DNA from 2 places in the Streptomyces sp. NPDC021115 genome. Region 1 is predicted to be linked to the other one. Evidence: riboswitches for the same ligand, from Rfam matches in the RefSeq annotation. Region 1 holds a riboswitch; the other holds the start of a gene.
What was found. A riboswitch is a leader RNA that binds a small molecule or an ion and turns the genes downstream of it on or off. The one in region 1 is predicted to bind glycine.

Region 1 (3,713 bases):
CCGCCGTGGGCCAGGTTCAGCCCCAGGATGGTGTCGCCGGGCTGGAGCAGCGCGAACATCGCGGCCGCGTTGGCCTGGGCGCCGGAGTGCGGCTGGACGTTGGCGGCCTCGGCGCCGAAGAGTTCCTTGATGCGGTCGATGGCGATCTGCTCGACCACGTCGACGTGCTCACACCCGCCGTAGTAGCGGCGGCCCGGGTAGCCCTCGGCGTACTTGTTGGTCAGGACCGAGCCCTGGGCCTCCATGACGGCGGCCGGAGCGAAGTTCTCCGAGGCGATCATCTCGAGGGTGGACTGCTGGCGGTGGAGTTCGGCGTCGACGGCGGCGGCGACGTCCGGGTCGAGCTCGTGGAGGGAGCTGTTCAGAAGCGACATCAGGGTCCCGATCGAAGTAAGGAGGGTCAGTTGTTGGAGAAGGTGGCGTATTCCTCGGCGGAGAGCAGGTCGTCCGGCTCGTCCGTCACCTTCACCTTGAACAGCCAGCCGCCCTCGAAGGGGGCGGAATTCACCAGCGCCGGGTCGTTCACCACGTCCTCGTTGATTTCGGTGACCTCACCGGAGACCGGCGCGTACAGGTCGCTGACCGACTTCGTGGACTCCAGCTCACCGCAGGTCTCACCGGCGGCGACCGCGGAGCCGACATCCGGGAGCTGGACGTACACGACATCGCCGAGCGCGTTGGCCGCGTATTCGGTGATGCCGATCGTCGACACGCCGTCCTGGTCGGCGGCCGACAGCCACTCGTGCTCCTTGCTGTAGCGCAGCTGCTGGGGGTTGCTCATGGTCCGATTCTCCTGGATAGGGGGGAGTGCATGGGAAACGGGTCTTTACTGGTGAGACAGAGGTTTCAGCGCTCGCGGCGGTAGAAGGGGAGCGCGACCACCTCGTAAGGCTCCCGGGTACCGCGGATGTCCACCGACACTCCCGGGCTGCCGGGCGCGGCGTGCTCCGCGTCGACGTACGCCATGGCGATCGGCTTCCCCAGGGTCGGGGACGGGGCGCCCGAGGTGACCCGGCCGATCTCCGAGCCGTCGGGGCCCGTCACGGCGTATCCGGCGCGCGGCACCCGGCGGCCCTCGGCGACCAGGCCGACGAGCGTGCGCGGCGGCCGCGCCTCGGCCTCGCGCGCGGCGGCCTCCAGCGGCCCGCGGCCGACGAAGTCGCCGGGCTTGCCGAACTTCACCACCCGGCCGAGCCCCGCGTCGAACGGGGTCGTGTCGGTGCCCAGCTCGTGCCCGTACAGCGGCATCCCCGCCTCGAGGCGCAGCGTGTCCCGGCAGGACAGACCGCACGGCACCAGGCCCACCGGGGCGCCCGCCTCGGTCAGCGCCTGCCAGACCCGCTCGGCGTCGTCCGGCGCGACGAACAGCTCGAAGCCGTCCTCGCCGGTATAGCCGGTACGGGCGATCAGCGCGTCCACGCCGGCGACGGTGCCGGGCAGCCCCGCGTAGTACTTCAGCCCGTCCAGGTCGGCGTCGGTGAGGCCCTTGAGGATGCCGGGGGACTGCGGCCCCTGGACGGCGAGCAGCGCGTACGCGTCGCGGTCGTCCCGTACGACGGCGTCGAAGCCGGTGGCGCGCTCGGTCAGCGCGTCCAGCACCACCTGGGCGTTCGAGGCGTTGGCCACGACCAGGAACTCCTGCTCGGCGAGCCGGTAGACGATCAGGTCGTCGAGGATGCCGCCCTCGCCGTCGCAGATCATCGTGTAGCGGGCGCGGCCCACGGCGAGCGCCGAGAGATGACCGACCAGGGCGTGGTCGAGGGCGTCGGCGGCCTGCGGCCCGGTGAGAGCGATCTCACCCATGTGGGAGAGGTCGAAGAGCCCGGCGCGGGTGCGCACCGCGGTGTGCTCGTCGCGCTCGCTCCCGTACCGCAGCGGCATGTCCCAGCCGGCGAAGTCGGTCATGGTGGCGCCGAGCGCACGGTGGACGGCGTCCAGCGCGGTGCGGCGGGGCGTGGGCGGGGCGTCGGTCATGGTGCGGCTCCCAGGGGCATGATCACGGCGATGACAGTGACGGGCGGGGCGGATGGGACGACAAGGACGGCGCTGCGTCCTCCCCATCTGTCATCGGAACCTGAGAGGTTCGCCGTGACCACTCCCGCGCGGCGGGACGGCCGGGCTTGCACCTTGGGTGGAGCCACCGGCTTCGGCGGCCCGCTTTTCAGATCTGCCTCATCCATGCGGTATCGGGGCCTGAGAGATTCAAGGGAGGACTTGCTCCTTCGGCGCCTCGGACGACCGGCGGACTGCCGGTGGACGAGAACTCTCCCGCGCGGATTCAAGCGGCCGGTATGGAGTTTTGCGCGGTCATCATCGCACGTCCGCTCCTGAAGGGAACCCTTGATCTTGCGCCGTATCTGTGAGCGGGGTCGCGCCGGGGCCTCCTTGATGGACATTACCTTTTCTTGACACTCTCGGGGTACGGAGCCGCTTGACCGACCTTGGAGGACGATCACGGTGCACGGGCAGGGAACATACGCGACAACCCGAGGAACCCTGCCCGCGCGGCAGGAGCGGACCCCGCAGGAGCCGCCGTCGCAGCGAACGGGCGGCACAATCCGGCCGGACCGCCGCTCCGCCGTGCACGACCTGCGCGGCGGAGTGGGGGCGGAGCTGCGCTACCCGGCGCGTGACCTGATCATCGCCTCGGGGCTGCCCGGCAGCGGCAAGTCGACCCTGATCAACCGGGTGGTCCCGGGCGCCGACCCGAGCGGCGCGGCCGTGGTGCGGGTCGACTCGCAGAACACCCGGGAGGCATGGGAGAGACGCATGCCCCGCTGGCTGCCGTACGCGGTCTACCGGCCGCTGGTCCGCTGCGCCCACTACGTGGGGCTGCGCCGGGCGCTCACCTCCGGCGCGAGCGTCGTCGTCCACGACTGCGGCTCGCAGCCCTGGGTGCGCCGCTGGCTGGCCAGGGACGCCCGGCGCACCGGCCGCGGGCTGCACCTGGTGCTGCTGGACGTGGACCCCACGGTCGCCCTGGAGGGTCAGGCCGCCCGCGGCCGCGGGGTCTCCGGATCTGCCTTCGGGCGGCACCGGCGGGCGATGGGCCAACTGGTGGCGCGGGTGGAGGGCGGGCTTCCGCCCGAGGGCTGCGCATCGGCCGTTCTGCTCGACCGGGCAACCGCGAGCGTGCTGCGAAGCATCTCCTTCGAGTGACAGGGCTGCTGACGCGGCTGCTGACGCGTCCGCGCCGAAGAATGCGGCCGCCCGGCGTGAGGAAGTGCTGTGGAGATGACCGGGCGGCCCATGGCCTTCCGCCGCGCAGCCGTTAAGGTGCTGGTGCAGGTCGGACGAGATGGCGGTTGGACGAAGATGAGTATCCCGGAGCACCAGGGCATAACCCCCGCTCACGGAGGATTTCCCGACGGCGCTTATCCCGCGTTCCCCGGCAATGAGCTGGAAGAGGTGCTGGCCGCCTCGATCGGGGTCCCGGGCGCCGGAGCGCGGATCGTGGAGACGCTCGCCCGAAGTCATGTCTGGATCCCGCTGCCGAGCGGCGGCGGCCCCGACAGCCGCAGCCTCGACCTGCCCACCCTGGAGATCGAGGGCCAGGCGTACGTCCCGGTCTTCAGCTCCGAGCAGCAGTTCCTCCAGATCGTCGGCGGCCATATGTCGTTCACCGTCGCCCCGGCCGTCGAGTTCGCCCGCGGGCTGCCGCCGCAGCTCGGCATCGCGGTGAACCCGGACGGGCCGGTCGGCGTCCCGCTGCC
Region 2 (3,713 bases), on a different contig from region 1:
CACGGCGCTCGCCGCGTTGGTGCCGTGCGCGGAGGACGGGATCAGGCACACCGTGCGCTGCGGCTCACCGTTGGCCCGGTGGTACGCCCGCACCGCCAGCAGCCCGGACAGCTCGCCTTGCGATCCGGCGTTCGGCTGGAGGGAGACCTTGTCGTAGCCGGTCACGTCGGCCAGCCGCTCCTCCAGCTCGCGGATCAGCGTCAGATAGCCGTGGGCCTGCTCGACCGGCGCGAAGGGGTGCAGCGCGCCGAACTCCGGCCAGGTGACCGGCTCCATCTCGGTGGTCGCGTTGAGCTTCATGGTGCAGGAGCCGAGCGGGATCATGCCCCGGTCCAGCGCGTAGTCCCGGTCGGCCAGCCGCCGCAGATAGCGCAGCATCGCGGTCTCGGAGCGGTACTGGTGGAAGACCGGATGGGTCAGGTACGCGTCCGAGCGCAGCAGCTCCGCGGGCAGCGCGTCGTCCACCGCGGCGTCCAGCTCGTCGATGCCGCTCGCGTCCCCGCCGTCGACGCCGAAGGCGGACCACACGGCGGCCAGCTGGGCGCGGCCTGTGGTCTCGTCGCACGCGATGCCCACATGGTCCGCGTCGGTCTGCCGGAGGTTGACCCCGGCCTCGCGGGCGGCGGCGACCACGTCGGCGGCCTTGCCGGGGACGCGCGCGGTGAGGGTGTCGAAGAAGGCGCCGTGCACCACCTCGACGCCGCCCGCCCGCAGCCCCTCGGCGAGGACGGCGGCGTAGCGGTGGGTGCGGCGGGCGATGGCCGCGAGCCCGTCCGGGCCGTGGTAGACCGCGTACATTCCGGCCATCACCGCGAGCAGGACCTGCGCGGTGCAGATGTTGCTGGTGGCCTTCTCGCGGCGGATGTGCTGCTCGCGGGTCTGGAGCGCCAGCCGGTACGCCTTGTCGCCGTCGGCGTCCTGCGAGACCCCGACGAGGCGTCCCGGCAGGCTGCGGGCGTGGGCGGAACGCACGGCCATGTACCCGGCGTGCGGGCCGCCGAAGCCCATGGGCACGCCGAACCGCTGGGTGCTGCCGACCGCGACGTCCGCGCCGAGCTCGCCGGGCGAGGTGAGCAGGGTGAGCGCGAGCAGATCGGCGGCCACGGTGACGATCGCGCCCAGTTCATGGGCCCGCTCGATCACCCGGCGCGGATCGCGGACCGCGCCGGAGGCGCCCGGGTACTGGAGCAGCACGCCGAAGACGCCGCGCTCGGCGGCCTCGTCCGGGATGCCGTCGGTCAGATCGGCGACCACGACCTCGACGCCGGTCGGCTCGGCGCGGGTCTCGATGACGGCGATGGTCTGCGGCAGACAGTCGGCGTCGACCAGGAAGACGCCCTCCTTGACCTTGCCGACGCGGCGCGAGAGCGCCATGGCCTCGGCGGCGGCCGTGGCCTCGTCCAGCAGCGAGGAACCTGCGGTGTCCAGTCCTGTCAGGTCGGAGACGACGGTCTGGAAGTTGAGCAGCGCCTCCAGCCGGCCCTGGGAGATCTCCGGCTGGTACGGCGTGTAGGCCGTGTACCAGGCGGGGTTCTCCATGACGTTGCGCAGGATCACCGGCGGGGTGAACGTGCCGTAGTAGCCGAGGCCGATCATGGACGGCAGCACCTGGTTGCGGTCGGCGAGGGCGCGCAGCTCGGCGAGGACCTCCGCCTCGCTGCGGGCCGGCGGCAGCCGCAGCGCCTCGGCGCTCTTTATGACCTCGGGTACGGCGGCGGCGGTCAGCTCGTCGAGGGAGCCGAAGCCGACCTGGGCGAGCATCTTGGCCTGCGCTCCGGCGTCGGGGCCGATGTGCCGCTGCTCGAATGGAGTACCGCGCTCCAGTTCGGCGAGCGAGATGCGGTGGGTGGTCATCTGCGGGGGCCTCCTGGTCAGGTACGACCGGCGAGGGGCACCGCGGTGCGGGTGCCCGGACGGCCTCCCCCTCTGTCATCTCAACCTGAGAGCTTCACCGGCCCGTGGTGCCTGACCGGCTTTCACCGTCGGTGAGGAGGGGTTCCGGAGCATGTGCTCCCCGTGGCCCACCCTGCTTTCCAGAGTGACCTCACCCGCACGGTACGTGTGCCTGAGAGATTCCGGGGAGGATTTGCTCCTTCGGCGCCCCCGACACCATCGTCGGAGGACTCTCCCGCACGGGGTCTACAGCCACAGCCAGCGTACCAGCGCGTCTGCCGTTGGGGGTTGGACAGTGGATGCCCGAGTGGCCGGGTACCCGGATGTGGCTTTTGGTAGGTATCACTGGACCATCGCCATCTGTGGGAGAGAGCGTGCAGACGGACATCGACCCGCGAACCCTCATCGGCCGCAAGGCGTTCGACCGCGAGGGCGCCAAGATCGGCACGGTGGACGAGGTCTACCTCGACGACGCGACCGGCGAGCCCGAGTGGGCGGCGGTACGCACGGGCCTGTTCAGCCGGGACGTCTTCGTCCCCCTCGAACCGAGCGAGGTCGTCGGCGACGCGCTGCGGGTGCCGTACGACCGGGCGCTGATCAAGGACGCCCCGGACCTCGGGGTCGGCCGCCATCTCTCCCCGGAGCAGGAGCTTCAGCTGTACCACCACTACGGTCTCGACGTCACCGGCTGACCGGGCCGCACCAGCGGCAGCGGCTCGCCCGGCTCCAGATCCGGGTCGTCCACGGCGAACGTCCGCACCCGGCCGGGCTCCGACCAGGGCACCTCGAACCGTATGGTCACCCGCCCCACCCCGCTGCCCTGCACCCAGCCCGCCCCGTACTCGGCGTGCCGCACATCGGCCCCGGGCAGCCACGCCCGCGGCCGCGCGGCGCCCTCAGCGGCCTCTGAGGCGCCCGGGGCGCCCGGGCCCTCCGGCTCCGGCGTCTCGGAGCCCGGGGCCCTCTCCGGCCCCTCCAGGGCCTCGTGGGCGGCCTCAGCCGCCTGCGCGGCCTGGGCGGCCTGGGCGAACAGATCCTCCTGCGTGTAGTCCGCGAGCCCGGAGACGCCCACCCCCAGCAGCCGCACGCCCGCCGTGGTGTCCACCCCGTCGATCAGCCGCGCCGCGGCCTCCTTGACCACGCCGGGGTCGTCGGTGGGCCCGCGCAGGGTCTCCGAACGGGTCAGCGTCGAGAAGTCGTACCGCCGCACCTTGATCACGACCGTGCGTCCGGAGCGGCCCGCCTCCCGCAGCCGCCGCACACAGCGGTCGGCCAGCCGCGCCACCTCCAGCTGCACCCGGGTGCGGTCGGTCACGTCGACGTCGAAGGTGTCCTCCACCGAGACGGACTTGGCGTCCCGCTCGGCGACCACCGCCCGCTCGTCCCGCCCGCTGGCCATCAGGTACAGCGACGCCCCGTGCGCCCGGCCCAGCAGCCGGACCAGCTCCGCCTCGCCCGCCTCCCGCGTCTCGGCGACGGTGTGGATGCCGACCCGGCGCAGCGCCTCCGCGGTGGCCGGGCCGACGCCCGGCAGGGTGCGCACCGGCATCGGGTCCAGCAGCTCCCGCTCCGTGCCGGGCTCGATGACCACCAGTCCGTCCGGCTTGGCCCGCTCGGAGGCGATCTTGGCGAGCATCTTGGAGCCGGCCAGGCCCACCGAGCCGGTCAGCCCGGTCACCGCGCGGATGTCGGCCCGCAGCCGCTCCCCCACGGCCACCGCCGCCGCCACCCGGGGCTCGGCGCCGCCCGCCTCCAGATCCACGAACGCCTCGTCCAGGCTCAGCGGCTCCACCAGTGGCGACAGCGCCCGCAGCAGCCCC

Region 2: linked by a shared signal. The riboswitch ahead of gcvP (aminomethyl-transferring glycine dehydrogenase) and the one ahead of gcvT (glycine cleavage system aminomethyltransferase GcvT) in region 1 are both predicted to bind glycine.

The regions. Positions count from the first base shown of each region.
Region 1 is NZ_JBIRQF010000001.1:283,782-287,494, reverse strand. Features, by position in the region: gene glyA (serine hydroxymethyltransferase) at 1-374, opposite strand, end outside; gene gcvH (glycine cleavage system protein GcvH) at 401-781, opposite strand; gene gcvT (glycine cleavage system aminomethyltransferase GcvT) at 847-1,974, opposite strand; glycine riboswitch at 2,172-2,281, opposite strand; gene ACH4TL_RS01275 (AAA family ATPase) at 2,452-3,159, shown strand; gene ACH4TL_RS01270 (enhanced serine sensitivity protein SseB) at 3,316-3,713, shown strand, end outside.
Region 2 is NZ_JBIRQF010000018.1:10,167-13,879, reverse strand. Features, by position in the region: gene gcvP (aminomethyl-transferring glycine dehydrogenase) at 1-1,854, opposite strand, end outside; glycine riboswitch at 2,044-2,141, opposite strand; gene ACH4TL_RS35980 (PRC-barrel domain-containing protein) at 2,268-2,585, shown strand; gene ACH4TL_RS35975 (DNA polymerase IV) at 2,561-3,713, opposite strand, start outside.